Regions from separate parts of the Streptomyces sp. NPDC057963 genome, predicted to be linked through region 1. Evidence: riboswitches for the same ligand, from Rfam matches in the RefSeq annotation. Region 1 holds a riboswitch; each other region holds the start of a gene.

The links. Region 1 has a riboswitch for cyclic di-AMP ahead of ACFVT1_RS15995 (transglycosylase family protein). Riboswitches for the same ligand answer to the same signal wherever they lie in the genome.
Region 2: another riboswitch for cyclic di-AMP. It lies ahead of ACFVT1_RS32645 (M23 family metallopeptidase); the one in region 1 lies ahead of ACFVT1_RS15995 (transglycosylase family protein).
Region 3: another riboswitch for cyclic di-AMP. It lies ahead of ACFVT1_RS10240 (peptidase); the one in region 1 lies ahead of ACFVT1_RS15995 (transglycosylase family protein).
Region 4: another riboswitch for cyclic di-AMP. It lies ahead of ACFVT1_RS36065 (M23 family metallopeptidase); the one in region 1 lies ahead of ACFVT1_RS15995 (transglycosylase family protein).

What each region holds. Positions count from the first base shown of each region.
Region 1 is NZ_JBHVPX010000006.1:85,220-92,797, forward strand. It holds gene ACFVT1_RS15975 (exopolyphosphatase) at 1-409, opposite strand, end outside; gene ACFVT1_RS15980 (DUF501 domain-containing protein) at 501-1,109, opposite strand; gene ACFVT1_RS15985 (septum formation initiator family protein) at 1,171-1,641, opposite strand; gene eno (phosphopyruvate hydratase) at 1,792-3,078, opposite strand; gene ACFVT1_RS15995 (transglycosylase family protein) at 3,414-4,190, opposite strand; cyclic di-AMP (ydaO/yuaA leader) riboswitch at 4,194-4,365, opposite strand; gene ACFVT1_RS16000 (transglycosylase family protein) at 4,666-5,640, opposite strand; gene ACFVT1_RS16005 (cytochrome P450) at 5,746-7,293, opposite strand; gene ACFVT1_RS16010 (nucleoside triphosphate pyrophosphohydrolase) at 7,303-7,578, opposite strand, start outside.
Region 2 is NZ_JBHVPX010000020.1:23,220-30,797, forward strand. It holds gene ACFVT1_RS32635 (PrsW family intramembrane metalloprotease) at 1-257, shown strand, start outside; gene ACFVT1_RS32640 (aldo/keto reductase) at 344-1,288, opposite strand; gene ACFVT1_RS32645 (M23 family metallopeptidase) at 1,549-2,826, opposite strand; cyclic di-AMP (ydaO/yuaA leader) riboswitch at 2,838-2,990, opposite strand; gene ACFVT1_RS32650 (PP2C family protein-serine/threonine phosphatase) at 3,273-4,436, opposite strand; tRNA gene ACFVT1_RS32655 (tRNA-Met) at 4,657-4,730, opposite strand; gene ACFVT1_RS32660 (SPFH domain-containing protein) at 5,015-6,214, opposite strand; gene ACFVT1_RS32665 (hypothetical protein) at 6,436-6,657, opposite strand; gene ACFVT1_RS32670 (SHOCT domain-containing protein) at 6,920-7,330, shown strand.
Region 3 is NZ_JBHVPX010000003.1:722,742-730,319, reverse strand. It holds gene ACFVT1_RS10245 (alpha-galactosidase) at 1-2,027, shown strand, start outside; cyclic di-AMP (ydaO/yuaA leader) riboswitch at 2,321-2,475, shown strand; partial or broken gene ACFVT1_RS10240 (peptidase) at 2,481-2,789, shown strand; partial or broken gene ACFVT1_RS10235 (hypothetical protein) at 2,960-3,016, opposite strand; gene ACFVT1_RS10230 (M23 family metallopeptidase) at 3,144-3,461, shown strand; gene ACFVT1_RS10225 (SGNH/GDSL hydrolase family protein) at 3,651-4,496, shown strand; gene ACFVT1_RS10220 (STM4011 family radical SAM protein) at 4,493-5,440, opposite strand; gene ACFVT1_RS10215 (STM4012 family radical SAM protein) at 5,449-6,813, opposite strand; gene ACFVT1_RS10210 (STM4013/SEN3800 family hydrolase) at 6,810-7,578, opposite strand, start outside.
Region 4 is NZ_JBHVPX010000028.1:44,234-51,811, reverse strand. It holds gene ACFVT1_RS36075 (pitrilysin family protein) at 1-472, shown strand, start outside; gene ACFVT1_RS36070 (M16 family metallopeptidase) at 499-1,881, shown strand; cyclic di-AMP (ydaO/yuaA leader) riboswitch at 2,238-2,404, shown strand; gene ACFVT1_RS36065 (M23 family metallopeptidase) at 2,418-3,224, shown strand; gene ACFVT1_RS36060 (GntR family transcriptional regulator) at 3,580-4,296, shown strand; gene ACFVT1_RS36055 (HPr family phosphocarrier protein) at 4,497-4,778, opposite strand; gene ACFVT1_RS36050 (GNAT family N-acetyltransferase) at 4,952-7,578, shown strand, end outside.

The DNA of each region.
Region 1 (7,578 bases):
GATACGGCTTCGCGAGGTGGTCGCGGCCCGCGAGCTCCTTGGTGGCGCCGGTGAAGGAGAACTCCGCCTCCTGGTCGCCGCTGATCACCTCGGGCTCGACACCCAGGATGTCCAGCACCCCGCGGACGAACTCGTCCCTGTTCTCCGCGTCACGGGAGGCGGAGGTGGCGACGAAGCGGATCCTCTGCGCCCCGTGCTCCTTGATCACCTCCGCGTACTGGCGGCAGGCGGCGAACGTCCGCTCCAGGGCCTCGGGCGCGAGCCGGCCGGTGCGGTCGACGCCCTGGCCGAGGCGGACGATCTCCATCCGCCGGTCGAGCTCGGCGAACTCACCGGTGGACGGGTCCGCGTCGGCGACGAGCAGGCGGATGGAGTTGGTACCGCAGTCGATGGCGGCCACGCGGGTCATGGGTGCTCCTAGTCCGGGGGCGCAGCCCCCAATCACGCCCCTCCGGCGATCGAGGAGCGGGGGTCCGGGGGCGCGAGCCCCCGCAGAACGGTCAGCCCTCGTCCGGCGCGCCATCGGCCGGCCGGAACGCGAAGTGCCCGCCCTCCGACTCCTTGACGGTCCAGCCGTTCTTCTCCTCCGGCACGCCGCACGGCGAGACGCACGGCCCCTTGCGCCACCACTCCGGCAGCATCGCGATCGCCTCGTCGCCCAGCGGGTTCACCCCGGGCCCGGCGGCCAGCGAGTGCCCGACCAGCACATGCAGGCACTTCACCCGGTCCGGCATGCCGCCCGCGCTCGGGAAGCCCTCCAGCACCTCGATGGCGTCGCGCCGGGCAAGGTAGTCCTCGTGCGCGGCCCGGTACGCGGCGGCCAGCTCCGGGTCGGTGCCGAGGCGCTCGGTCATCTCCTTCATGACGCCGTTCGCCTCCAGCGTGCCGATCGCGGACGCGGCACGCGGGCACGTCAGGTAGTACGTCGTCGGGAACGGCGTACCGTCCTCCAGCCGGGGCTGGGTCTCGACCACGTCCGGGTTGCCGCACGGGCAGCGGTGCGCGATCGCGCGCAGCCCGCGCGGCGGGCGGCCCAGCTGCTGCTGGAACGCGGCGATGTCCGCCTCGGTGGGCGCGGTGGACTCGGTCTGCGGAGGGGGGGTTTCCATGCCTGCCTAGGTTCTGATCGGGCTGCTCGAACTGCGGTTCTGCAGAGGGATGAGAAGGGGTTCAGTCGCGGTCGGCGCTGTCGACGCCGTCCCAGAGGTTGGAGTGCCACGGCCGGCCGGACCCGTCCGTGTCGCCGTTGCGCTCCTTGACCGCGTCGGGGTCGATCACGGTGTAACCGGTCTCCCCGGGAAGAAGGTAGTGCAGGTGCTTGCGGGCCAGCTGCCTGATGTAGGCGTCGTCCTGGAGGCGCGCCTTCTCGTCGCGCAGCTCCTCGGTGCGGGTCCGGGCCTCCCGCGCCAGGCGCTCCTGGTCGGCGATCTCGTCCCGCTGCGAGACGTACTGACGCATCGGGTACGCAAGCGCGACCACCAGGGAGCAGACGACGAGGGCGAGGAAGGCCGCCCGGCCGGTGAGCCGGGAGCGGCGGGCCTGACGGCGGGTCTGCGAGCGGTAGACGCGGGCCGCGGTCTGCTCACCGAGCAGCCGCAGCCGGGTCGCGGTGGAGAACCGGTCCCGGTCCTTCGCGGCCATGTCTCCGCCTCCCCATTACGCACGTCCGTCCCCGCACACGGTACGGGACCGAGTGCGGGGACGGACGGAGGCCGGTGCCTTTGGCCCCTGACGGGCCTGTGCTCAGTTCACAGGGCGCCGTGCCCGCCGGTTCGCGGAGCGCCGTGCTCGTCAGTTCGCGGAGCGGAACCGGGGGAACGCGGAGCGGCCCGCGTACACCGCGGCGTCGTCGAGGATCTCCTCGATGCGCAGCAGCTGGTTGTACTTGGCGACACGGTCCGAGCGGGCCGGGGCGCCGGTCTTGATCTGGCCGCAGTTCACCGCGACGGCGAGGTCGGCGATGGTGACGTCCTCGGTCTCGCCGGAGCGGTGGGACATCATGCACTTGAAGCCGTTGCGCTGGGCAAGCTCGACGGCGTCCAGGGTCTCGGTCAGCGAACCGATCTGGTTGACCTTGACGAGCAGGGCGTTGGCGGAGCCCTCCTCGATGCCGCGGGCCAGACGCTCCGGGTTGGTGACGAACAGGTCGTCGCCCACGATCTGCACCTTGGCGCCGAGCTTGTCGGTGATGACCTTCCAGCCGGCCCAGTCGTCCTCGTACAGCGGGTCCTCGATGGAGACCAGCGGGTACGCGGAGACGAGCTCCTCGTAGTACTCGGTCATCTCGGCGGCCGAGCGGGACTTGCCCTCGAACTCGTACGTGCCGTCCTTGTAGAACTCGGACGCGGCGACGTCGAGTGCGAGCGCGATGTCCTTGCCCGGGATGTAGCCGGCTTCCTTGATGGCCTCGACGATGAGGTCGAGGGCGGCGCGGTTCGACTCCAGGTTCGGCGCGAAGCCGCCCTCGTCGCCGAGACCGGTCGAAAGCCCCTTGGTCTTCAGGACCTTCTTCAGCGTGTGGTAGACCTCGGCACCCCAGCGCAGGGCCTCGGAGAAGGACTCCGCGCCGATCGGGGCGATCATGAACTCCTGGATGTCCACGTTGGAGTCGGCGTGCGACCCACCGTTGAGGATGTTCATCATCGGAACGGGCAGCAGGTGCGCGTTCGGGCCGCCGAGGTAGCGGAAGAGCGGCAGGTCCGAGGCCTCGGAGGCGGCGTGGGCGACGGCCAGCGAGACACCGAGGATGGCGTTGGCGCCGAGCGAGCCCTTGTTCTCGGTGGCGTCCAGGTCGAACATCGCCTGGTCGATCAGCCGCTGCTCGGTCGCGTCGTAGCCGACGAGCTCCGGGCCGATCTGCTCGATCACGGCGAGGACGGCCTTCTCGACGCCCTTGCCCTGGTAGCGGTTGGGGTCACCGTCGCGAAGCTCAATGGCCTCGAACGCACCGGTGGAGGCGCCGGACGGGACGGCAGCACGGCCCGTGCTGCCGTCGTCGAGGCCAACCTCGACCTCGACCGTGGGGTTCCCCCGGGAGTCGAGGATTTCCCGGGCTACGACGACGTCGATGGACGGCACGAGGCATCTCCTTCTGGGATATGACACTGGTTGTGCAGGGTCACTTTGGCCTTGCGACAAGAGCCTAACCGGCCCGGCCCGCTCAGCCCGACGACCGCCCGTCCCCTGGGACGAAAAAGGACCCAAGGGCGCGCGTAAGCAGACAAACAGTCAGAATTTTACTGGTCAGTAACTACAACAGTTGAACGATCACCCAGAGGTGGCGCGCCTCGCGGAGGCGGCGCGTGGCGGCGCCGGCACCTCGCGGTGGTGGTGCGCGACACGGGAAACCCCGGCCCGGCGCGTACGGGGGAATGCGCGCCGGGCCGGGGTGCTCAGGGAGGAGAGAGCCTGGACTACTTGGTCAGGTGCAGCTGCTGACCCGGGTAGATCAGGTCGGCGTCCTTGACGATGTCCTTGTTCAGCTCGAACAGCTGGTGCCAGCCGCCCTCGACCTGGTGCTCGGCGGCGATCTCGCTCAGGGAGTCGCCGGAGACGACCTTGTACTCGCCGTCACCCTTCTTGACCTTCTCGCCGGTCGGGGTGGTGACGGTCTTCTTCGACTCGGCCTGCGGGGCGGCGGAGCGGTCCGAGCGGGAGGCGGCGGGGGCCTCGGTGCGCTCGGCCTTCTTCGGCTGGGCCTGCTGGACCGGCCGCGACTGCTGCTTCGGCGCGGCCGGGGCGCTCTGCTGCCCGGTGGCGCTGGAGCTGGAGCTGGACTTCGAGGAGGAGCCGGTGTCGACGCCCGGGTTGACACCGTCGTTGGTCAGGTTGCCGGCGCCGGCGCAGCCCCAGGCCCCCGGACCCTGCATGTCGAGCAGCCGCTCGGCGGTGGCGATCTGCTGGGCCTTGGTGGCCAGGTCGGCGCGGGGGGCGTACTGCGTGCCGCCGGCGGCGGCCCAGCTGGACTGCGAGAACTGCAGGCCGCCGTAGTAGCCGTTGCCGGTGTTGATGGACCAGTTGCCACCGGACTCGCACTGGGCGACGGCGTCCCAGGTGGCGACGGAGGCGGCGGAGGCGCCGGTCGCACCCATCAGCGGAACGACGACGGCGGTACCGGCGACACCGGCGAGCGTGGCGACGCGGACGGCCTTGGACGGGCGGCGGTGCTTGCCCTTGCCGGAAAACAGCATGGAACTTCCCCTCACCGACGCCTACGAGGTGAGCTGTCGGGTTCGGGCCAAGTGAGTTGCCCGGTCGCACGTCCTAGCACGCGACTTCACCCCAAGCCGGTCCTGATGCGTCCTTCGACGATCGGGCCCGGCGCTTACCTGGGTCCCCCGCTCCTGCCTACGGCGCTTTACGCGTCTGTTCCCTTCGACCGACGGCAGGATTCGGCGTGACGATCGACGGGGCCCGCGGTGCGAGCGGTTCCGACCGTAAACATACGCAACCCCTACATTCAAAGATGGACACATCGGACAATCAGCCCTTACTTGCATCTGAGGAACCGTCGTTTTCGCAGGTGGGAGGCGATACGGAAGGGCTCCCCGGGCGCGACACGCCAGTTGACGCAAAGAGACCCATGTCTCACTTACGCATAAGCGGACATAGGTCTCTGAACTACCCCAGATTTTGAGGCTCTTTCAGCCGATTATCAGACCGCTCTCACTCGGCCTTCACGTCGAGATCGAGGCTCTGGCCGGGGAGGATGAGGTCCGGGTCGGATCCGACGGCATCCTTGTTGACCTCGTACAGCGCGGGCCAGCCGCCGGGGACCTTCTGTGCGTCAGCAATCGCCCAGAGGTTGTCGCCGGAGCGGACGGTGTACGTGCCGTCGGCGGTCGACGCGCCCGCGTCGCGCGCGTCACCGTCACCGCGGGAGGCATGCCGGCCCGACTCGCGGTCGACGCCGCCGTTCGCGTTCCGGCCCTCCTCGGGGGCCGGTGCGCCGCGGTGCTTGCCACTCGTGCCGCCGGTCGAGTCGGCCGAGCCGGTCGGGTCCGAGGCGTCGGGCGCACCGGAGGACGGGGCGTCAGAAGACGTCCGGGACGGCTCGGCCCTGCCCGCCGGCCCGTGGGCGGCGCCCGCCCCCTTCGAACGGTCCGCGCTGCCCCTACCGCCCGTACCGCCCGAGGCGGCGTCCGGGGCGGCGTCCGACGGCGTGGCGTCCCCGGACGGGGGCGTCGACGCGCCGTCAGCCGGCTCCGTGCTCCGTGTCGGCTCGGCGGGGGGCGCGACCCCGGGATCGACGCCCGGCAGCGTCCCGTCCTCCGCGAGGCCGGAGATGACCGCACAACTGGGCCAGGCCTTCGGCCCCCGGTTCTCCAGGACCTTCTCGGCCACGGCTATCTGCTGCGAGCGGCTGGCGAGGTCGGCACGGGCGGCGTACGACTCGCCGCCGTACGCCTTCCAGGTCTCCTGCGAGAACTGCAGGCCGCCGTAGAGGCCGTTGCCGAGGTCGGCGCTCCACATGCCGCCGCTCTCGCACTCGGCCACCCGGTCCCAGGTCTTGGCGTCGGCCGCGTGCGCGCCGCCCGCGCCGAGCAGCGGGATGGCGATGGCCGATCCGGTCACGCCCGCGGCGACGACGATGGCGGGTGCCTGACGAGGGCGACGGTGTCTGCCGTTCGCGGAGCCCATGGGGATGCCTTCCGTGTGACTGACAAGTGACGGGTGAGTCGAACGGTGAACCTAGCGGGACTCGAACGCGTGTCACAAGTCGATGCAGCGCAGATCACGTGGAAGTCACAGAGTTGACTGTCCGTCATCTCGCGTCGGCGCGGGCCTCGGCTCGAACTCCACCGGCAGCGTGCGCAGTCCACGCATGATGAGCCCGCCACGCCACCGCAAATCGGTAGATTCCACCGCAAGTCGCAGGTCAGGGAGGCGCCTCAGAAGCGTGGCGAGCGCCGTCTGTCCCTCCAGCCGGGCGAGCGGTGCTCCCAGGCAGTAGTGGATGCCGTGCCCGTATCCGAGGTGCTGATTGTCACGCCGGGCGAGGTCGAGCGTGTCGGGGTCCCCGAAGCGTTCCGGGTCGCGGTCGGCGGCGGCGAGCACGACGAGTACGGGGTCGCCCGCCGCTATGTCCTGTCCGCCCAGTGTCAGCGGCTCGGTGGCGAACCGCCAGGTCGCCAGCTCCACCGGACCGTCGAACCGCAGCAGTTCCTCGATCCCCGTCTCCAGCAGCTCGCTCTCCCCCGCGGCGAGGGAGCGTTGCAGCCGCTCGCGCTCGCCGGGGTTGCGCAGCAGGGCGTACACCCCGTTGCCGATGAGGTTCACCGTCGTCTCGAATCCGGCGAAGAGGAGGATGAAGGCCATGGCCGCGGCCTCGTTCTCGGTGAGGTGCTCGCCGTGGTCGCCGGCCCGGATCAGCCCCGAGATCAGATCGTCCCCCGGGTTCTCCCTCTTGCGGTGGATCAGTTCGGCGAGATAGCCGCGCATCTTCTTCACCGACCTGGCCACCCCGCCGCGCGGGCCGCCGCCGTGCCGGATCATCATGCCCGCCCAGTCCCGGAAGTCGTCCTGGTCCTCGCGCGGGACGCCGAGCAGATCGCAGATCGCGTAGATGGGGAGCGGGAACGCGAAGTCGTGGATGAGGTCCGCCCTCCCCTCCGCGACGAAGCGGTCGATGAGGTGGTCCGTCAGTTCCTGTACACGCGGTGCGAACTCGGCGACCCTGCGCGGGGTGAACGCCTTGGAGACGAGGCGGCGCAGCCGGGTGTGGTCGGGCGGGTCGATGTTGAGCAGATGCGTCATCAGCTCCGCCTTGCGCTCGCCCGGGATGCCGGTCTTCCCCTTGGCGTGCGCCGGCCCGGCGTGGTGCGCCGGGTTCTTGGAGAGCCGGGTGTCGGCAAGCGCCTGCCGGGCGTCCGCGTACCGGGTCACCAGCCAGGCCTCGACACCGCTGGGCAGCGCGGTGCGGTGCACGGGGCTGTGCTCGCGCAGCCAGGCGTAGGCCGGGTAGGGGTCGGTGGCGAACTCCCAGGTGAAGAGTTCGGGCGCACCGACGGGGCAGGCGGGGCGGTCGGCGGAGCCGTCCGCGGGGTGGTCGGCCGGGCGGGGCGCGGGCTGGCTGGCGGGGCCCGGCGCAGGCTGGTCGGCCGGGCCGTGCGAGGGCTCGTCGGCGGAGCCGTCCGCGGGCTGGTCGGCCGGGCGGGGCGCAGGCTGGTCGGCCGGGCCGTGCGAGGGCTCGTCGGCGGGGCAGGCCGGGCGGTCGGCGGAGCCGTCCGCGGGGTGGTCGGCCGGGCGGGGCGCGGGTTGATCGGCGGGGCGGTCGGCGGGGCTGTGGTTCACCCCTCGACGTTATCCGTTGCCCTCCGCCGCCCGGATGGCGTCCCGGTAGGCGCGGCCGGCGGCCCGCAGCGCGGCCTCGGGGTCGATGCCGTCCTGTTCGGCGCGTACGGCGAGGGCGAGGAGCTCGTAGCCGATGCCGTCGCCCGTGGGGGGCGCCACATCGAGCCCCGCGGTACGGACCCGGCCGGCCAGTTTCGCCGCCAGGGCGAGGCCGGGCTGGCCGAGCGGCACTCCGTCGGTGACCGAGTCGCGCTGCTTCTCGACGGCCTTGGTCCGCAGCCAGTG
Region 2 (7,578 bases), on a different contig from region 1:
CGCTGCGTCGGCAGGCCCGCCGTGGGACCGCGGGCCCGGACTTCGCCGAGCGCGAGCTGGAGCTGCTGCACCACCTCTGGCAGCGCCGGGGCGTGGCCGCCCCCGCGCTGACGTACGCGGCGCAGGCGACGGGCCGCCTGCACCCCCACCACGTGCCGCCGGCCCCGCACGCCTACCCGCGGCCGGCGCACCCGCAGCCCGGCGGGAACGGGTACAACCCCTACCTGAACCCGCACCGGCCACCGCCCCCGCAGTAGGGCCGTTCACGAACAGGCGACCGCGACCACGATCCATGAACGGCCGCCCGCCCTCGCTCCCGCCCTCGTGCTCGTGCTCGTGCCCGTCAGGCGGATGCCTCGGTGAGTTCCGCCAGTTCCTGCTCGGTCAGCCGGAGGTCGGCGACGGCCACCAGCGCGGGCAGCTGCTCGACCGTACGGGCCGAGGCGATCGGCGCGGCGACGGTCGGCCGGGACGCGAGCCAGGCCAGGGCGACGGTCGCGACCTCAGCGTCGTGCCCCTGGGCGACCTTGTCGAGCGCGGCCAGGACCTTCTGCCCCCGCTCCGACCCCAGGTACTCACCGGCCTTCTCGGCGCGGGCACTCTCCACCGAAGCACCCGGACGGTACTTGCCGGTGAGGAAGCCGGAGGCCAGAGCGAAGTACGGGACGGCGGCGAGCCCGGCCCGTGCGGCCGTCTCCTGGAGCTCGCCCTCGTACGTGTCGCGCGAGACCAGGTTGTAGTGCGGCTGAAGGGCGACGTACCGGGCGAGCCCCTCGCGCTCCGAGAAGTCCAGGGACGCCTGGAGCCGCCCGGGGCTGATGTTGGAGGCAGCGATCTCCCGGACCTTGCCCTCCTTCACGAGCTTGTCGAGGGCGGTGATGATCTCCTCGACCGGGACGGTCTCGTCGTCGAAGTGCGTGTAGTACAGATCGATGTGGTCGGTGCCGAGCCGGCGCAGCGACTCCTCGGCCGCGGCCTTGATGTTCGTGGCGGAGAGCCCCTTGTACGAGGGGTGGGCGCCGACCTTGGTGGCGACGACGATGTCGGAGCGGTTGGAGCGGGCCGCGAGCCACTTCCCGATGACGGTCTCCGACTCGCCGCCCTCGTTGCCCGGGACCCAGGCGGAGTAGGCGTCGGCGGTGTCGATGAAGTTGCCGCCCGCCGCGGCGTAGGCGTCCAGCACCGCGAACGACTGCGCCTCGTCGGCGGTCCAGCCGAAGACGTTGCCGCCGAGGGCGAGCGGGAAGACCTGAAGGTCGGAGGAGCCCAGCTTGCGAAGAGAAGTCATAAATGGATCAACGAATCCCGGCGGCACCACTATTCCGACGGGCCGACTGCTCCGCGGGCCGAATGCGCCAGCTGGCCGAACGCACCGGCTGACCGAATGCACCGGCTGGCCGAATGCGCCGGCTGTTCCCTCTGCTCCGACGGCTGTGCTGCTCCGGCAGACCGGCAGCCCTGACGTCGGGGGGTGAGCGTCAGGGCTGCCGGGGTTCAGCGGCCGGCGAACCGGCTCGGATCACGCGGATCGGGAGGGTGACCTGCGGATCAGGGGTTGAGGCCCTTGCCGCGCAGCCAGGCCATCGGGTCGATGCCCGTACCGGCGGGGGTGTGGACCTCCAGGTGGAGGTGCGCGCCGGTCACGTTGCCGGTCGCGCCGACTCGGCCGATGGTCTCACCGGTGGAGACCTTCTGGCCGACGCTGACGCCGATGGAGGACTGGTGGCAGAACCACAGCTCCGTACCGTCGTCGAGCTCCAGCACCGTGCGGTAGCCGTACGAACCGGACCAGCCGGCCGACTTGACGGTGCCGCCGTGTATGGCCTTGATCGGCGTACCCGTCGGCGCTGCGAAGTCGAGGCCGGTGTGGTAGCCGGAGGACCACATCGAGCCGGCTTGGCCGAAGGTCGAGGTGATCGTGTAGGAGGAGGTCGGAAGGGCGTAGCTGGCGGCGAGCTTGGCGAGCCGCAGGGCCTCGGCCTTCTTCTTGGCCTCTTCCTCCGCCTTCTTCTTCTCCGCGGCGGCCTTGGCCTCGGCGGCGTCCTGCTGCTTCTTGGCCTCGGCGGCGGCCTTCTCCGCGGCCTCCTTCTCCTGGGCGGCCTTCGCCTCGGCGTCGGCGGCGTCCTGCTGCTGCTCCGCCTGCTGGAGGATGCGCGCGCGGAGCGCCTCACCCGCGTCCACCGTGCCCTGTTCGGCCTCGGCGGTCGTGAGACCGGCGGTGGTGAGCGGGGCAGCAGTGGCGGCGTCCGCGGCCTTGTCGGCTTCGGACTCGTCGGAGAAGAGAGAGCCCACGCCCGGAAGGGACTTGGCATCGGGGAGGTTGTCCGCGATGGAGTCGGGAAGGGAGATGGAGACCGGCGGTTTGCTCTGCGCGGTGGCCATGCCGCCCGCACCGACCGCCGCGATGACGCCGACCCCGAGCACCGTGGAGCTACGGGCAAGTCCGTTGCGCTGCTTGGCGACGCGGTGCTTGCCGCGTACGGGGCGGACGGACTCCTCGGTGGGGTTCCACTCGTCCCGGCCCCGCTCGGGCCCGCCGTTGCCGTCGGCGCGGAATTCGCCGCCGAGCCCACCGGCGAAGTCGCCGCCAGGCTCGGTGCCGTATGCCGTTCCCGTCGCGACGGTGCCGTAGTCGGTGCCGTACGCCGATCCCGTCGCGACAGTGCCGTAGTTGGCACCGTAGGCGGTTCCGGTCCGGGCGGTTCCGTAGTCGGCGCCGAAGCCGGAGTCGGGTCCGGCCGGGGAATCGAAGTCAGCGACGACATCGGAAACGAAGTCGGGGTTGAACCGAGAGGGGGCCTCGGGGGCAGGCTTGTTGGACGCCACGGGGGCGCACTCCTTTCCTTCCTTCTCGCCTACCGGGTTAGCTGACGGGTTCGGAGCAGGAAGGTCTCCTACGGGCCCCTCCGTCTCTCACGAGACGCAGGTGTCCGATTCACCCCATGTAGGTGGTTCCCCGGTTCCCTTGCGGAATTCGGCGCTCGCGCACGGTGCCGCCACTGACGACGGCTGGGACGACCGCGCTGCGTTATCGAACGTTAATAGACACCCGTGCCTGATTCCAAGCTGTTCCCACTGATCGTTCATGTCTTTGGCCTGGACTTTACGGGGCACAATCGGGCGGAACGGTATGAGTTGATCGACCTTCAGTCATTACCCGGATTCTGACGTTGCGTCAAATGTTATGCGGAGCGGTGCGCTTCGATTACGTACGGTGGGCATCCCGCGCCCGAGGTCGCGCCCGGCTCGCGCGGAGCTCACGCCCCCGCCCGTCACACCTCTTCCAGACCCACGATCTTCACGGTCCTGCGCCGGTCCGGCTGCCCCTCCGCGGGACGCACGACCGCGAGCAGCGCCATGTCGTCGGTCGTCTCGCCACCCGTGTGCAGCCGTACGTCATCGGTCAGCGCGGACAGCAGCTCCTCGGGCCCCGGAAAGATCCGCCCCCGCAGCCGGGCCGCCGGGTCGTAGAAGACGCCGTCGGCGTTCCGCGCCTCGGAGAGACCGTCCGTGTACAGGAGGAGGGTCGTCCCCGCCGGCAGATCCCACTCGTCCGCCCGGTCGGGCCACACGCCCAGGTCCATCCCGAGGGGCAGCGCGGGCACCGTGGGCCCCAGCACCTCCAGCTCCCCGTCCGGGTGCAGCAGGATCGGCTCGGGATGACCGCGGTTGACGATCCGCACCCGGGACCCCCCGGGCGGGATCTCGGCCAGCACGGCGGTGATGAAGCCCTCGACCGCGTCGAGCCCGCCCCGCCGCGTCCCCTCCCGCGCCAGTGCCCGCTCCAGCCGCTGCGCCACGCCCTCCAGCGAACGCTCCTGCTCGGCCGCCTCCCGGAACGCCCCGATGATCACCGCCACCGACTCGACGGCATCGAGTCCCTTCCCCCGTACGTCCCCGACGACCAGCCGCACCCCCTGCGGGGTGTCCGTCACGGCGAACAGGTCGCCGCCGACGAACTCGTCCGCCTGCGCCGCCTCGTACCGCGCCGCCACATGCAGCCCGCCGATCCGGTCGGACGGCTTCGGCAGCACCGCCCGCATGGCCGTCTCCGCGATGACCCGCGCGGAGGCCAGCTGCTCATTGCCCCGCCGTACGACCCCGTTGATCACAACGGCGAGGACGGAGACGGTGGCCAGGGTGAGCAGCTCGATCAGCGGCACGACCTGCGGCAGCGTGGCGCTGTACAGCCGCAGCACGATGACGGCCAGCATCGAGGCGATGCCGGTGCAGATGGTCCTGGACAGCGAGAAGAACGGCGCGGCGATCAGCGGCGCCGCCACGAACAGCGGAATGGCGGTGAAGGTCGGCGGCGTCAGGAGATCGAACACCAGCCCGCCGACGATCATCAGGGCGGGCAGCGCGCGGACGAACCGCCGGGTACGGGTGCCGTCGCCCTCGGCATGCCTGCCGCGCCGCCTCAGCCGCTTCCACACCTGTGGTCTCCTGCCCGGTACGCGCGCGGCTGCGGACGGTACCGCGCCCCACCCCCAGGCTCACCGGAGCGGAGTCGCCCGGCGACTCCTCATCGGCCAATGGGGGTACGTACGTGGCACAGCTCACACACCACCCGGACCTGCTCCTTCGTGGGTCGACGGGTCGGCCGGAACGAGTCAGGCCCGGCACGCTGTATGCGTGCCGGGCCTGACTCTTCAGTAGCGGGGACAGGATTTGAACCTGCGACCTCTGGGTTATGAGCCCAGCGAGCTACCGAGCTGCTCCACCCCGCGTCGGTAAACACAACTGTACGGCATGTGCGGCGGGCTCATGACCACGGAACGAATCATGACCGCCCGGCACCCACTCCGGCGCCCACTCCGGCGCTCGCCCGGCACGCGGCTGTCGACGCCCGACACCCGACGCCCGGCCCCAGCAGTCGGCCTCTGCGCCCCGCCCCGCCGCATCTTCTCCCCGGGGGCCCCGCCGCCCCGTGGCCCCGTGGCCCCGCGACCCTGCGGCCCTGCCGTCCTGCCGCCCTGCCGCCCTGCCATCCTCAATTCGTCTCGGGGAGTCCTCAATTCGTCTCGGTGATACGGGGAGCGGTCTTCCCGTCGACCGCCGGGGACTTCATCGGATTCGCGCCCCGTTGCAGGGCCTGGAGGATCGCCAGCCCCTGGCTGACCACGCCCGCCGCCATCTCGTTGACACCACTGGTGCCGTTCAGAACGGTGAGGTCGGCCCCCGACATGCCGCGGGCGGCCGCGTCGGCCAGGACGGGCAGGTTCTCGACGATGCGGTTGGCCGCGATGAGCTCCTGATTGCCGTCGCGCAGCGAGGCGGCGCGCGCGCTGTTGGCGTCGGCCTGTGCCTGGGCGAGGGTCCGTTCGGTGTACGCGTTGCCGTCGGCCTCGAACTTCACCCGGTCACGGGCCGCCTCTGCGAGGGTGCGCTGCCGGTACGCCTCGGCGTCCGCCGGACGCCGCACCTCTCCTTCGAGCCGCTGCGCGGCGAGCGCGGCCTGCCGCTCGGCCAACGCGGTCTGCTCCTCGATGACCTCCTGCGAGGCCCTGGCCCCGGCAAGGGGCCCGGCCTGCGCGGCGCGGGCGTTGTACTGCTCGGTCTCGGCGAGGAATCCGGCCCGCTTGATCGCGGTATCGCGTTCGTACTCCGCCTTGAGCGCGGCGGCCTGCTGCTCGCGCTGACTGGCTTCCTGGTCGGCCTTGGCCTCGGCGATCCGGGCCTGGCTGGCGACGGCGGCGGCATGCGGGGCGGCGAGGTTCTTGATGTAGCCGGTGGCGTCTTCGATCTCCTGGATCTGGAGGGCGTCCACCACGATGCCGAGTTTCTCCATCTCGCCGTGGCTGCCGGCGACAACCTCCTGGGAGACCCGGTTGCGCTCGCGGATGATCTGCTCCACGGTCAGCCCGCCGACGATGGAACGCAGATGGCCCGCGAAGATCTGGCCGACGAGCTCCTCCATCTGTTCCTGCTCGGTCAGGAAGCGGCGCGCCGCATTGGCGATGGACACCGCGTCGTCGCCGACCTTGAAGACGGCGACGGCCCGGACGTTCAGGCGGATGCCCTGCTGCGTCACGCAGTCCTCGGTGATCTCCGCCTCGCGCAGCGCCAGGGAGAGCATGCGCGCCTTCTGCTTCACCGGGAGCACGAAACTGCCGTGGCCGGTGACGATCCGGAACTGGGTGTCCAGCGTCTGCCCCTTGGAACCGGATATGAGCATCGCCTCGTTGGGGGCGGGAACGTGCCAGAAGAACATCGGAAGACTCCTGCCGTACGTGTCTGCACATCCGCTCACACGGGTGCGTGAGCGCTCGACGCGGTTACGTCACTGCTCGACGCCGGTACGTGCGCACTCGACGCGGGTACGCACGTGCTCGACGCAGGTACGTCACTGCTCGACGCGGGTACGTCACTGCTCGGCATCGATACGTCACCGCCTCGCGCAGATACACCGCTTCCTGGCGCCCTCGCATCGCCTCAGGGCGGCAGACGCTCCACGATCACGCCGCGCGCCGAGACCGAGTCGACGACAACGACGCGTGCGTCCCTGTCGATCGACGTCGCCGACCATGCGGTGTAGGCCTCGGACCCACCCCGTACGGCCACCAGTACTTCTCCCGGGCCCCCGACCGGAATCGGCACCGTGACACGGCCGATCGCCCCGACCGGGCTCCGGGCGGACTCATCTGCTGTGCGCATGTGCCCTCGCGAGCGTCCATGCGCGGGGCTGCTCGCACTGCCGCTCACGCCGCTTCTCACGCCGCTTCACGAACACGGGGCGACCCCGCCTCCTGGAGGCCGGAGCCTCCCGGGCCTCCCTCGACATTCCCACGGTACTCCGCAGCCGCGACCGAGGGCGGCCCGGAGATCACCCGGAGGCAAGGCCCGATATCTGGTGATATGACTGATTTACCATTCAGCCAGTCGACGCGATGAACTCGCGGTGATCAGGGAGCCGACCGTGGATAATTACCCCCTGCTCAACCTCTTCTGGACCATGCTCTGGTTCTTCCTCTGGATCATGTGGCTGTTCCTGCTGTTCAAGGTCATCGCGGACATCTTCCGCAGCGACGACCTCGGCGGCTGGGGCAAGGCGGGCTGGCTCATCGTGGCCCTGCTGCTGCCGTATCTCGGCGTCCTGCTGTACGTGATCGTGCGCGGCAAATCCATGGGGAAGCGGGACATCAAGGAGGCTCAGGACCGGGAGGCGGCCTTCAAGGCGTACGTACGGGAGGCCGCCGGCACCTCCGAGGCGAACGCCCCGAAGGAGGGCAAGCACGTCGACGACCTGGCGAGACTCGCCGAGCTCAAGGACCGGGGCGCCATCACGGACGAGGAGTACCAGCGGGCGAAGACAAAGCTCCTCGTCTGAGCGAGCACCCCGCTGCCGGGCCCGTGGGGCCCGTATGCCCCCGGACCTGTGCCCGGGGCCCGTGAGGTCCGTAGAGCCTGTGTGCCCCGGCCCGTGAGTCCCGTGGAGCCTCTGCGCCCCGGCCGTGAGGCCCGTGACGCGCATGTCCCTTCTCCCCGCGGTCCGGCGACTGGCGCGGTTCCCGGACCGCGGGGACGCTTGAGGCATCAGGCCACGGTGGCCGCTTCCGCCCGCGGTTCCCGGGGGCG
Region 3 (7,578 bases), on a different contig from region 1:
CCGAGCGGGACGAACTGGTCCATCTGCACTGGGGGCCGCGGATCTCCCTGGCCGCTGCCGAGGCGCTGGCCGCGGCGCCGGAGCAGCCCGCCAGGGGCTTCGAGTCCCCGCTCGACGGCCACGAGGAGTACCCCGTGGAGGGCGGCCCCCGGTTCGTCCGCCCGGCTCTCTCGGTGCGTACCCCGGAGGTCCGCGGTACCGAGTGGGCCTTCTCCGGCGCCGCGGTGGACGGGGACGAACTCCGTATCGGCTTCACCGACTCCGTGCACCGGCTCGCGCTCACCCTGCACTACCGGATGCGGGACGACTCCGATGTCGTCGAGCGCTGGGCCACCGTCGCCCACGCCGGGGCGGACGGTCCGCCGCTGGAGCTGCTGCGCGCCGACGCGGCCGCCTGGGCGCTGCCGGCCCGCGACGCCTGGCGGCTGAGCCGGCTGCACGGCCGCTGGGCGGCGGAGTCGCGGCTCGCCCGGGCGGAGCTGATGTACGGCGAGAGCGTCATCTCCAGCAGGCGCGGCCACACCGGGCACCAGTACCTGCCGTGGGTCGCACTCGACGCCGACGGAGCGGCGACCGAGGAGAGCGGCGAGGTGTACGGCTGCGCGCTCGGCTGGTCCGGGTCGTGGCGGATCTCCGTGCAGCGGCTTCCCGACGGACTCGTGCAGATCACCGGCGGCGCAGGCCACGACGAATCGGGGCTGCTGCTGCTCATGCCGGGAGAGTCATACACCACGCCGGTCTTCGCCGGTCTGTGGAGCGGGGAGGGATTCGGCGGGGCGAGCCGTGCCTGGCACGCGTGGCAGCTGGCCCATGTGATCCCGGACGCCTCGAGTCCCCGGCCGGTGCTCTACAACTCCTGGGAGGCGACGGGCTTCGACATCGCGCAGGACCAGCAGCGTGCCCTCGCCGAGCGTGCCGCCGCGATGGGCGTGGAACTGTTCGTCGTGGACGACGCGTGGTTCGGGCAGCGCACCAGCGACCGGGCGGGGCTCGGTGACTGGACACCGAATCCGGACCGCTTTCCCGCCGGGCTCAAGCCGCTCGCCGACGAAGTCCACGGTCTCGGCATGCAGTTCGGTATCTGGGTCGAGCCGGAAATGGTCAATGCCGACAGCGATCTCCATCGCGCGCACCCCGACTGGGTGCAGCACTTTCCCGGGCGGAAGCGGACCGAGTTCCGTAATCAACTGGTGCTCAATCTGGCCCGCGCCGATGTGCAGGAATATCTCTGGGAACAACTGGACGCACTGCTCTCCAGCGCGCCCATCGACTACGTGAAATGGGACTTCAACCGCTCCTTCACCGACGCCGGCTGGCCGGGCGAGGAATATCCGCAGAAGCTCTGGATCGAGCATGTCGACGCCCTGTACGCGTTGATCGACCGTCTCCGGGCCGCGCACCCCTCGGTCGCCTTCGAGTCCTGCTCCGGCGGTGGCGGCCGGGTCGACCTGGGGATTCTGTCCCGTACGGACCAGGTGTGGACCTCGGACAACACCGACCCGCTCGACCGCCTCGCCATCCAGGAGGGCTTCGGCCAGATCCATCCGGCTCGGGTGATGGCCGCGTGGGTCACCGACAGCCCGAATACCCAGCTCAACGGCAGGGTCAGTTCACTGCGCTTCCGCTTCGTGAGCGCGATGGCGGGCGTGCTCGGGGTCGGTGGGGACCTCGCCGAGTGGAGCGAGGAGGAGCTGGCCGAGGCGCGGGCCTGGGTGGAGCTCTACAAGGAGATCCGGCCGGTGGTGCAGCACGGCGCGCTGTACCGGCTGCGCGCCCCGCGCGGTGGTCTCAGTGCGGTCCAGTACGTCCAGGGGGACGAGATCGTGGTCCTGACGTGGCTGGAGGCGCAAAGGTACGGGGAGCTGCCTCCGGCCCTGCGACTGTGCGGACTCGACCCCGCGGCGACGTACACCTGCCGTGACACGGGGGCGGTGCACCACGGCTCGGCACTGCTCCATCAGGGGCTGCACACCGGGCTCCGGGGGGATCTCGACGCAGGGGTGCTGAGGCTCCGACGCGCACGATGAGCACGAAATGTCCGTAATAGGTGCATTTGGTCAAACTTGCCCTGTCCGTACGGGAGATGATCGCGCTCTCGTGAGCGGAATCATATCCGTGACGGTGTGTACCGACGGGGCGGTCGGCCATTCCCTGCGCGGCACGGAAAGGCAAGATCCTTAATCCACGGAGTGTGACCGGAATTCCGCGCCGATTTCCTGGCGCGGATTCCGGCGTGGAACCAGTGGCTTGTTCTCGCCGTCCCGACTCGCTTACGGTCACCGTCAATCCGGATGGACCGCCTAATCCTGCCGCCGTCCGGAATTCACATCCACTCATCGTGTGGCAGGAGCGGGGGAACCAGGTAGGCCGCCGTCCGGAGAAATCCGGCCGGCTCGGGGTGAAGCCGCGCTCGCCGCGGCCGGGCATCTCCAGCCCGAACCCGACAGCTCACCTCGCAGGCGCCGGAGAGGAAGCACGTCATGCCCATATCGGGTAAGCACCGTCATACGAAGGCCGGCACCATCGCCCGTGGCATCGCCGCCGCAGGCGCCGGTGGAGCCGTCATCGCACTGCCGTTGTTCGGCGCCACGGGTGCCAACGCCGCGGAGCAGGCCGCCCCGGCCGCCGCCCCGCAGTCGGCCTCCGCCGTCGCGCACGCCGCCCCGGCCAAGCCGATCGCGCAGAAGCAGGCCGCCACCACGACGTACTCCGTCGTCTCCGGCGACTGGCTGTCGAAGATCGCCGCCGACCACAAGATCGAGGGCGGCTGGCAGAAGCTGTACCAGGACAACCGCGCGGTCGTCGGCGACGACCCCGGCCTGATCTTCCCGGGCATGAAGCTGACGCTCGGCGGCAAGGCGGCGGACCACTCCGCGCCCACCGGCGCGGGCGCGGCCCTCCCGTCGAAGGCCCCCTCGGCTCCCTCGTCGGCGGCGGAGAAGTCCGCCCCGGCAAAGACTGCCCCGGCAAAGACTGCCCCGGCGAAGTCCGCCCCGGCCAAGGCCTCGGCGGTCACGGAGTCCAAGACCTCCGCCACGGCCGGTCGGAGCACCGGCTCCGGCTACGCGCACCCGGTCCCCGGCAACCACACCACCGGTTACCGCGCCTCCGGCTCCAACTGGTCCAGCGGCAGCCACACCGGGATCGACTTCCCCGTCTTCACCGGCACCAGCGTGAAGGCCATCACCTCCGGCACCGTCGTCACCGCCGGCTGGGGTGGCGCCTACGGCAACCAGGTCGTCATCAAGCACGCCGACGGCCACTACTCGCAGTACGGCCACCTGTCCTCGCTCTCCGTCTCGGCGGGCCAGTCCGTGAGCACCGGTCAGCAGATCGGCCTCTCCGGCTCGACCGGCAACGCCACCGGACCGCACCTGCACTTCGAGGTCCGCACCGGTCCGGGGTACGGCTCGGACATCAACCCGATCGCCTTCCTGGCTTCGCACGGCGTCTACGTCTGAGCCGGACGGACGGGCAGCTGAGCAGCACGGCATGACCTGAGCAACACGGAAGGGGCGGTGCGCGGCGGCGCACCGCCCCTTCTGCTTATTCCCCCTTTACCAAGATCTGACCGGGTGGTCTATCTCACCAACCGTCAACCCCTTATTACGGTCGCGTAGGTCACATTCGGCAGTGCAGGATGGGCGTTTGTGGCAGACGATTCGAGAAAAAATCAACGTGGCGTCATCAACCGACATGGTGTCATCGGGTCGTACGCAGCGATTGGCGACAGTTTCACCGAAGGGGTGGGCGACCCCGGTCCGGACGGGGCCTTCGTCGGCTGGGCGGACCGATTCGCGGTACTTCTCGCGGACCAGCTCCCTGACCCCGATGCGGAATCGAGCACCGAGGCTTCCGCACACGGGAATTTCAGATATGCCAATCTCGCCGTACGCGGACGCCTCCTCGACCAGATCGTCGAGGAGCAGGTGCCGCGCGCCAAGGAGCTCGCACCCGACCTGGTGAGCTTCTGCGCGGGCGGCAACGACATCATCAGGCCCGGCACCGACCCCGACGACGTGGCCGAGCGCTTCGAGCGCGCGGTCGCCGAGCTGACCGAATCGGTCGGCACCGTGATGGTCACCACCGGCTTCGACACCCGTGGCATCCCCGTGCTGCGCCATCTGCGCGGCAAGATCGCCACCTACACCGCCCATGTGCGGGCCATCGCCGACCGCTACGACTGCCCGGTCCTCGACCTGTGGTCGCTGCGATCCGTCCAGGACAGGCGTGCCTGGGACGACGACCGGCTCCATCTGTCGCCCGAGGGACACACCAGGGTCGCGCTGCGCGCCGCCCAGGTCCTCGGCCTCGACGTGCCGGCCGACCCCGACCAGGAATGGCCCCCGCAGGCACAGCGCGGCACGCTCGAAGTACGGCGTGACGACATCCACTGGGCGCGCGAGTACCTGGTGCCGTGGATCGGCCGACGGCTGCGCGGCGAGTCCTCCGGCGACCATGTCGAGGCCAAGCGGCCCGACCTGCTGCCTCTCTAGACGGGGCCGCGGCCGTGGTGTCCTCGCTCGCCGGACGGGCCTGAGCCCCGGGCCCGTCCGGCGGCTCCGGCCCGTCCGGCGAGGGAAGACAGCGGTGGCGCCGGTATCCGCTCCAGCACCCCGCCCGCGAAGACGTCGTACAGCGGCAGCGTCTCCAGATGCACATAGCCGATGTGGCAGTCGCAGACGGCCAGCGGACAGGCGCGTGGGCCGAGCGAGCGCCGGTAGCTGCCGTCGTAGAGATTGCCGAGTTCCGCCGGGACGAAATGACAGCGCCGCACCGTGCCGTCGCCGTCCACCGACACGACCGACTCGCCCGTCCGGCAAGGCAGCCCCGCCGACCGGTGCGGATGCCGGCTGTACGGGAAGAGCGGGTCGATCGCCGTCCAGCGGTCCGCCTCCTCGTCCGTATAGGTGTGCCCCTCCGCGGCGTTCACCCAGAGGTAGACCTCGTCGGGCAGCGCGGCACGCAGCCGCCGAGCCTCGTCGAGATGGTCGTCGAGCCCGACGACACCCACGCTGTGGCGAATGCCCAGCGCGGCCAGCTCCCCGCACCTGCCGACGAACCGCTCGTACGGCGTCTGCCCCGGGTGGTACGTGCACCACAGCGCGATCTTCTCGCGGCCGGCGTCCCCGGCCTCCGCCAGCCAGCCCGTGCGGCCGCTGAGATTGGTCTGGATCGCGACCCGGCCGATGTGCGGCAACTGCGCCAGCTCGACCAGCGCGCGCCGGTACCAGGAGCGCACCAGGCCCTCGCCCCACGGGGTGAACAGGACCGAGATCCGGTCACCGGTCTGCGCCGCGGCCCACGCGGTGAACCGCTCCAGCGCGGCGCGGTCGGCGCGCAGTTGCTCCCGGCTGTCGCGCCTCTTGGCGAACGGGCAGTAGGGGCAGTCGTAGTCGCAGGAGGCGAGCGGACCGCGGTAGAGGATGGTCAGGTCCACGGGCGCGCTCACTTCAGTTCGTACGCGGCCATCGCGGCCCGCACATCGGGGGAGAAGAGTTCCGGGCCCAGGGCGTCGGAGTGCGCCAGGCCCTCGGGGGAGAGCCGCAGCAGCCCGGACGCCCCGGCCGTCGCGTCGAGCCAGCCGCGCGCCTCGAACCGGGCCAGTTCGGCCGGGAAGTCGTCGGCCGGGGAGGCGCCGAACCGCTCCCGGTAGTCGGCCAGTCGCAGCCCCTTGGCCTGGAGCACCGACTGGAGGAGGTGGCGCCGGCGCGCTTCGTCGCCGTCGGCATACCGCCCGACCTCGGCGCGCGAGAAGTCCTCGGTGGCCGTGTACGTGTCGATGATCGCCCGGACCTCCCGCATCTCCACGGCGTAGTCGAAGGAGTAGTGCAGCCGCGTGGTGTACGAGCGGGCGCCGCACCCCAGGCCGATCATGCCGTCGGTCTGGCAGGCGTAGTCGTCGGGGCCGTCCGTCCGCGGGGCGTCCGCGCGGCGGAACATCCGCATGGACACCTGCTCGTAGCCGTGCGCGAGGAGGTGGTCGCGGCCCGCGCGGTACAGCCGCAGCCGCTGCTCGTCCCAGGCGGCGTCCGCCGCCGCCTCGCCGTCGGCGCCGAGCCGCCCGAGACCGGTCAGCGGACGCACGTACAGCGGGTAGAGGTACAGCTCCTCCGGCCGCCAGCCGAGCGCCGCGTCGAGCGAGGTGCGCCAGCTCTCCTCGGTCTGCCCGTCGATGCCGTAGATCAGGTCGATGTTGAGGATCGGGATCCGGGTCTCCCGTATCCGGTCCAGTGCCGCCTCCACATCGGCCCGCCGCTGCGGTCGCACGGCCGCACGCGCCTCCGCTTCGACGAAGCTCTGCACTCCGATGCTGATCCTGGTCGTACCGCGGTCGGCGAGCACGGCCAGCCGGTCGGCCGTCGCGGTCGACGGCGACGTCTCGACCGACAGCGGAACGGCCCGCAGATCGGCGCCCATCCGCTTCTCGGCGATGTCGCAGAGCCGTTCCAGCTCCGCCGCGGTCAGGAACGTCGGAGTGCCCCCGCCGAACGCCGCCGCGGCGAACCGCACCGGCTCCGCGTCGCCCAGCGCGTCCCGGACCGCGGTGGCCTGCCGGTCCAACGCGTCGAGATAGCGGGTCGTCAGCTCGTCGGGGGCACCGATCCGGGTGAAGAGATTGCAGAAGCCGCAGCGGACCTCGCAGAACGGTATGTGGAGATAGAGCGAGAGCGCGTCCTTGCGCTCGGCCGTCCACAGCTCGCGCAGCGCCGGCCGCTCGGCGAGCGGGCGGTAGGCCGTCTTGTGCGGATAGGCGTAGACGTAGCTCTGGTACGGGCGGGTGGACCGCGCGACGGTCGTGGTGCGGCTCATGGTGCGGTGGCCCCCGGTTCCAGGAAGAAGTGCGCGTAGGGAACGGTCCAGACGGACTCGTGGCCGAGCCGGTGACCGGTGTAGCCGTCGTCCCCGTACGCCGTGCCGTGGTCGGAGCAGACGATGGTGAAACAGCGGCGGCGGCTGCTCGCGGCGGCGAAGAGCCGGCCGATGTGGGCGTCGACGTACTCCAGCGCGGCGGCGTGGGTGGCACGGGAATCGCCCGCCTCGCGAGTGGCCCCCGGCTGGTGGAACCAGTTGGGCTGGTGCAGGGCGGACACGTTGACGAAGAGGAACAGCCGCTGCTCGGCGGGGAGTTCGGCGACGACCCGCTCGGCACGGGCCACCTGCGCCTCGAAGGAGCTCGGCGACGCCACACCGAACTCCGGTTCCCAGTGGCTCTCCTGGAACATGCCGGGCAGCACGGAGCCCAGTGGTCCCTGCCGGTTGAAGAAGCCGACGCCGCCCACGCACACGGTGCGGTATCCCGCGCCGGCCAGGCCGGACAGCAGATCGGGGGTGTCGAAGACAAAGGTGCCCGAAGCGGTGGACTCACTGCCCGCGAAACGCGCCGCGAACAGCCGGGGGTGCGGCCCCGGGCCGGCCGGCGTCGGTAGGAATCCAGCGAAGATCGCCTGGTGGGAGGCGTAGGTGAAGCTGCCGGGCGCATGCCGCTTCTCCCAGACACCGCCCGGCAGATGGCGCGCCAGATGAGGGATGCGCCCGGCGGCGGCGAGCTCCGCCGCCACGTCGTAGCGCAGTGTG
Region 4 (7,578 bases), on a different contig from region 1:
CCGTGACCGTACGGCCGTGGCGGCCGGTTTCGGGCTGCTGCGGCTGGCCGGTGCGCCCTCCCTCGGCTGGCTGGACGTCAAGACGTCCGGCGGCGTCGAGGTGCCGCAGATCGAGGCCGCGGTCGACGAGGAGCTCGCCCGGTTCGCCGCCGAGGGCCCCACGCCCGAGGAAATGGAACGTGCGCAGGCCCAGTTGGAACGCGAGTGGCTGGACCGGCTCGGTACGGTCGCGGGCCGCGCCGACGAACTCTGCCGGTTCGCCGTGCTGTTCGGCGATCCGCAGCTCGCCCTGACCGCCGTGCAGCGGGTGCTCGCCGTCACCGCGGAAGAGGTCCAGGCGGTCGCCAAGTCCCAGCTGCGCCCCGACAACCGGGCCGTGCTGGTCTACGAGCCGGTCGAGCCCGCGGAATCGGCGGACACCGACGAGACCGACGCCGACGACACCGACACGCACGAAGGAGCGGACAAGTGACCGACGCTGCCGCGACTGGAGTATCGATGCAGTTCCACCCGCAGCCCGCCCCCGGCGTGGCCCGCCCCTGGGCCTTCCCCGCGCCGGAGCGCGGTGCTCTGCCCAACGGCCTCACGGTGCTGCGCTGCCACCGTCCCGGCCAGCAGGTCGTGGCGGTGGAGATCTTCCTCGACGCCCCGCTGGACGCGGAGCCCGAGGGCCTCGACGGTGTGGCCACGATCATGTCGCGGGCGCTCTCCGAGGGCACCGACAAGCACACCGCCGAGGAGTTCGCCGCCGAGCTGGAGCGCTGCGGCGCCACCCTCGACGCGCACGCGGACCACCCCGGCATCCGGGTTTCCCTGGAGGTCCCGGCCTCCCGGCTGGCCAAGGCGCTCGCGCTGGTGGCCGAGGCGCTGCGAGCGCCCGCCTTCGCCGACAGCGAGGTCGAGCGGCTCGTGCGCAACCGGCTCGACGAGATCCCGCACGAGCAGGCCAACCCGGCCCGCCGCGCCGCCAAACAGCTCTCCAAGGAGCTCTTCCCGGCCTCGGCGCGGATGTCGCGCCCGCGTCAGGGCACCGAGGAGACGGTCGAGCGGATCGACTCGGCCGCCGTGCGCGCCTTCTTCGACGCCCATGTCAGGCCGTCCACGGCGACCGTCGTGGTCGTCGGCGACCTCACCGGCATCGACCTGGACACCCTGCTGGCCGACACCCTCGGCGACTGGTCGGGCGACACCGCCGAGCCCCGTCCCGCCCCGCCGATCACCGCGGACGACACCGGCCGGGTGGTGATCGTCGACCGGCCGGGCGCGGTGCAGACGCAACTGCTGATCGGCCGGATCGGCGCCGACCGGCACGACAGCGTGTGGCCGGCCCAGGTGCTCGGCACGTACTGCCTGGGCGGCACGCTCACCTCCCGGCTGGACCGGGTGCTGCGCGAGGAGAAGGGCTACACCTACGGCGTGCGGGCCTTCGCCCAGGTGCTGCGGTCGTCGGCCCCGGACTCCGCCGCGGGGCCGACCGGTGCCGCGATGCTGGCCATCAGCGGATCGGTGGACACGGAGTCCACGGGACCGGCGCTGAAGGACCTGTGGACGGTACTGCGGACCCTGGCGGCCGAAGGGCTGACCGATGAGGAGCGCGAGACGGCCGTGCAGAACCTCGTGGGTGTCGCACCGCTGAAGTTCGAGACGGCGGCCTCCGTCGCAGGCACCCTCGCCGACCAGGTCGAGCAGCACCTCCCGGACGACTACCAGGCGCATCTTTATGCCCGGCTCGCGGAGACCGGCACGGTCGAGGCGACCGCGGCGGTGGTCAGCGCCTTCCCGGGCGACCGGCTGGTCACGGTCCTCGTCGGTGACGCGGCGCAGATCGAGGAGCCGGTCCGGGCGCTGGGCATCGGAGAGGTGTCGGTGGTCGCCGGCTGACCGGGCCGGCCCGTTGCGCGTGGCGGTCCGCCGGTGGCGGTCCGCCCGTGCCGCCTCACCGCTCGGCCGCCTCTTCCGGCGGAGGACCGACGGGGCGGACCGAGTGTCGGCTGCGCCGCTCGGCCCCCCAGCTGGCCCACCATCCGGTGTCATGTGTCCACATACCGGGACAAGAGGAAGGCTCCTGTGAGCGAGATCTCGCTGGAGCCTTCCTTTTTGTCCGTTCTGGTGGAGGGGTTGCCTGTCTGCCCTGTGGGATGCGCTACAAAACGGCCTGTCCGTTTGGTGAATGAAAGTGACCCCGCTTAGCGTCGGCTGGGCTGTCCGTCACTCGTACGCCGCATCCGCGACGCACCGGGCAGCCATCGCCGAGTCCCCGTCAGGCGCGAGCCTGGGGAGCCGGGGACCCACGCAGTCCCTGGGGTGAATCGGATGTCTGGGCCTCGGTGAGGCCGGGGCGTCCGTAGGAGACCTTCCTGCTCCGAACCCGTCAGCTAACCCGGTAGGCGAGAAGGAAGGAAAGGACCAGCCACTTCATGGCGTTCACCCGTGCCACCGGGAAGCATCGTGCCCCGAGCCGACTGACGTGCAGGAGCGCGAAGATCGCCGGCGTCGCGGCCCTGGCCACCACCGGCGTCGTCGGCGGCATGGCCGCGCCGGCCCTCGCCGCGGACGCGTCCGTCAGCGAGACCGGCCTGAACCAGGTCATCGCCATCGACAGCGCCCTCGCCGGCCAGATCGACGCCCAGGCCGACGCGCAGCGGCGCCAGGCCGATGCCGCGGCGAAGGCGGAGGCTCAGCGCAAGGCGGAGGCCCAGAAGCGGGCCGAAGCCAAGAAGAAGGCGGAGGCGAAGGCCAAGGCCGACGCGAAGCGCGAGGCCGAAGCGCGCGCCGAGAAGGCGCGCGCCGCCCGGTCCGCCGAGCGCACCCGCCTGGGAGCCTTCCAGCTCCCGGTCGCCGGTTCGTACGTCACCACCGGCTACAAGTCCAGTGGCTCGCTCTGGTCGTCCGGCAGCCACTCGGGCATCGACTTCCACGCCGCGTCCGGCAGCTCCGTCGTCGCCGTCGGTGCCGGTACGGTCGTCGAGGCCGGCTGGGGCGGCGCGTACGGCAACAACATCGTGCTCCGGATGACGGACGGTACGTACACGCAGTACGGCCACCTCTCCTCGATCGGCGTCTCCGTCGGCCAGAGCGTCGGCGCGGGACAGCGGATCGGCCTCTCCGGTTCGACCGGCAACTCCACCGGCCCGCACCTCCACTTCGAGGCCCGGACCACGCCTTCGTACGGCTCCGACATGAACCCCGTCGCATACCTGCGCGCCCACGGCGTCAACGTCTGACCGACGCCCCCGCAGCACCCCTTCGAAGGCCCCGGCGATACGCCGGGGCCTTCGCCGTGCCCGCGGTGCCGTGCCGTGCCCGCGGTGCCGTGCCGTGCCCGCGGTGCCGTGCCGTGCCCGCGGTGCCGTGCCGTGCCCGCGGTGCCGTGCCGTGCCCGCCGGGCCCGGCCCGCCGTGCCGACCCGCAGTGCCCGGCTCCGGCGCCCTCCCGTGGTTCCTGCCCGCCGCGCCGTCCGTGGCCAAAAGATATTCATGAATTTCTGCCCGGCATCGGAAATGCGGCCGCATTGGAATAGAGTCGCGGAACAGGCGTCGGCCGGCCGCGTTCCGCGGGGATCGAGGCGGAGGTTCGGGCATGCACATTCCCGCGCATTCGGTATGCACGGCAATCCGTGACGACATCGTCTCCGGTGTCTTCGAACGCGGCAGCCGGCTCACCGAGGAGTTGCTGGCGCGCCGTTACGGGGTCTCCCGTGTGCCGGTACGGGAGGCGCTGCGCACCTTGGAGTCCGAGGGGTTCGTGGTCACCCGGCGGCATGCGGGCGCCTGTGTCGCCGAGCCCACCGAACAGGAGGCGGCCGACCTGCTGGAGGTCCGGATGCTGCTGGAGCCACTGGGTGCCGCACGTGCCGCGCACCGCCGCACCGAGGCGCATCTCAAGGTGCTGCGCGGCCTGGTCGGGCTCGGCCAGGAGCGGGTCGGGCGGGGTGAGAGGGAGGATCTTCGCTCGCTGGGCGGCTGGTTCCACGAGACGTTGGCGCAGGCCTCCGGCAGCCCCGGCCTGATCGCGCTGCTCACCCAGCTCCGGCACAAGATCGCCTGGATGTACGAGGTCGAGCAGCCGGCCCGCCCGGCGGACTGCTGGGCCGAACGCGGAGCCATCGTGGACGCGGTGGCGCGCGGCGACGCGGAACGGGCCAGGGCGATGGCCGCCCAGCACGCCGAACGGGCCGCGGCCGCGCACCGGCTGCGCCGCACCGACCGGCCGGAACGCGGACCCGCGGCATCCCGCACCGACCGGCCGGAACGCGGACCCGCCGCCTCCCGCACCGGCCCGGTGAGGGCTCCGTAACATCCCGTAAACGCCACAGGCGACCGGCATTAACCATTACGCCGTATACAAAGAGCTGCCATTCCGTGGGGCTTTCTTCAGGCTGCCCGAATTACCTTTTCGCACGGGAATGTATTTGCCCGGTCCGGACCGGGAATGCGAAAGAGCCGCGGACCCGGTCAAGGGTGTCGCGGCTCTTTGAGGGGAGGGCAGGAAACGGGTCAGACCGTCTCCGGCAGCTCGTCGAGCCCTTCGGCGACCAGCTTCGCCAGGCGGTCCAGGGCGGCCTCGGAATCGTCGGCCTCGGACGCGAGCACGATCTCCTCGCCGCCGTGCGCGCCGAGACCGAGCACCGCGAGCATGGAGGCGGCGTTCACCGGGTTGCCGTCGGCCTTGGCGATCGTCACGGGGACGCCGGAAGCCGTGGCGGCACGGACGAAGATGGAAGCGGGGCGGGCGTGCAGGCCCTCGGCCCAACCGACGTTGACGCGGCGCTCAGCCATGGTTCTGCCCTTCACGAATCAATAGTTGTCTAGACCAGTCTCTCACGCAGTGCGCGATGCTCCGGCCGACCCGCGGCAGGCGTTACAGCCCGTGCCGCACCGCCGCTCGGCCCCCTCAGACTGCCCCGGCCCCAGGGCCTACGCGACTGCTGACGGAGTCGTAGTCTTTGCCCATGCAGCCCTCGCCGGAGCAGAGTCCGCATCACGCGTACCCCGACCACTGGGAAGCAGACGTGGTCCTCCGCGACGGAGGAACCGCGCGGATCCGGCCCATCACCACGGACGACGCCCAACGGCTGGTCAGCTTCTACGAGCAGGTCTCCGACGAGTCGAAGTACTACCGCTTCTTCGCTCCGTACCCCCGTCTGTCCGACAAGGACGTGTACCGCTTCACCCATCACGACTACGTCGACCGGGTGGGGCTCGCGGTCACGGTCGGCGGCGAGTTCATCGCGACCGTCCGCTACGACCGGATCGACGAGCGGGGCAGGCCCGCCTCCGCGCCCGCCGACGAGGCCGAGGTCGCCTTCCTCGTCCAGGACGCGCACCAGGGCCGGGGCGTGGCCTCGGCGCTCCTCGAACACATCGCGGCCGTCGCCCGGGAGCGCGGCATCCGCCGCTTCGCGGCCGAGGTGCTGCCCGCCAACAACAAGATGATCAAGGTGTTCCGGGATGCCGGGTACACCCAGCAGCGCAGCTTCGAGGACGGCTCCGTCCACCTCACCCTGGACCTCGAACCCACCGCCGAGTCCCTCGCCGTCCAGCGCGGCCGGGAACAGCGGGCCGAGGCGCGCTCCGTACAACGGCTGCTCGCCCCCGGCTCCGTCGCCGTCATCGGTACCGGCCGCACACCCGGCGGGGTCGGCCGCACGGTCCTGCGCAATCTCCTCGGGGCCGGTTTCACCGGTCGTGCATACGCCGTGAACCGCGCCTTCGCCGCCGACCAGGGCACGATCGACGGGGTCCCGGCCCACCGTTCGATCGGCGAGATCGGCGAACCGGTCGACCTCGCGGTCGTCGCCGTCCCGGCCGACCGGGTTCCCGAGGCCGTCGCCGACTGCGGCGAGCACGGTGTCCAGGGGCTGGTCGTGCTCTCCGCCGGGTATGCCGAATGGGGAGCCGAGGGCAGGGAACGGCAGCGGGAGCTGGTCCGCCAGGCCCGCTCGTACGGGATGCGGATCATCGGACCGAACGCCTTCGGCGTCATCAACAACGCCGAGGCCGTCCGGCTGAACGCCTCCCTGGCCCCCGAGCCGCCCGCTCCCGGACGCATCGGCCTCTTCACCCAGTCCGGAGCGATCGGCATCGCGCTGCTCTCTGGGCTCTACCGGCGCGGCGCCGGGCTCTCCACCTTCATCTCCGCGGGCAACCGCGCCGACATCTCGGGCAACGACTTCCTGCAGTACTGGTACGAGGACCCGGACACGGACGTCGCCCTGCTGTATCTCGAATCGCTCGGCAACCCCCGCAAGTTCACCCGCCTCGCACGGCGCACCGCGGCGGTGAAGCCCGTGGTCGTGGTGAAGGGCGCCCGGCACAGCGGATCCACCCCGCCCGGCCACGCGGTACCGGTCAGCCGTATCCCGGACGCGACGGTCTCCGCGCTCATGCGGCAGGCGGGCGTGATCCGGGTCGACACGGTGACGGAAATGGTCGACGCGGGCCTGCTCCTCGCCGACCAGCCGCTCCCGGCGGGCCCGCGGGTCGCGATCCTCGGCAACTCCGAGTCGCTCGGCCTGCTCACGTACGACGCCTGCCTGGCCGAGGGGCTCCGCCCGCGCCCGCCCCTCGACCTCACCACCGCCGCGACCCCGCAGGACTTCCGGGACGCCCTGACCGAGGCCCTCGCCGACGACGGCTGCGACTCGGTGGTCGTCACGGCCATCCCGTGGGTGGGTGAGGACGGCCAGGCGGAACCGGGCGACGGAGAGGTACTGGCGACCGCCCTGCACGCGGCCGCGGCGGCCGGCCCCGCCAAGCCGGTGGCCGTCGTCCACGTGGAGATCGGCGGCCTGGCGGAGGCGCTCGCCGCGGCCACCAGCACGGTCGCGCAGCAGCGCCCCTCGACGCAGTCCTCCTCGGCCGCGCCCCCCTCGCGCGCCGGAGCCGAAGCCCGGACCGGCCCCGCCCCGGCGCACACCACTTCGGCCGCCGCCCCCGGCACGGCCACCGCCGACCCCGGCGCGGAGGGCAAGGCAGGCCCGGAAGGCAAGGCAGGCACCGACGTCCGGGAAGGCGCAGGATCCGGCCCCGGTTCCGGCCCCCGCACCCGTGCCGGCCGGATCCCCGCCTACCCCGCCGCCGAGCGGGCCGTGCGCGCCCTGGCCGAAGCGGTGAGGTACGCGCAGTGGCGACGGCAGGCGGCCGTGCCCGGCAAGGTGCCCGAATTCCTCGACGACACCATCGACGAACAGGGCGCCGCCGGCCTGATCGATGCCCTGCTCGGCCCGGACCCCGATCCGCGGGGCAGGCCGCTCGCGCACGAGGAGGCGGGCGAACTTCTGGGCCGCTACGGCATCACCGTACGGCCGACCCTGCCGGCCCCCGACCCGGAAGCCGCCGTCGCCGCGGCGGCGCGGCTCGGCTATCCCGTGGCGCTCAAGACCACCACGCCCCACCTCCGCCACCGCGCCGATCTCGGCGGTGTCCGGCTGGACCTCGCCAACGAGAGCGCGCTGCGCCGGGCGTACGGGGAACTGACCGCTCTGCTCGGCAAGCCCACCGAACTCCGACCGGTCGTCCAGGCCATGGCGCCGCGCGGTGTCGACACCGTCGTGCGGGCCACGATCGATCCGGCGGC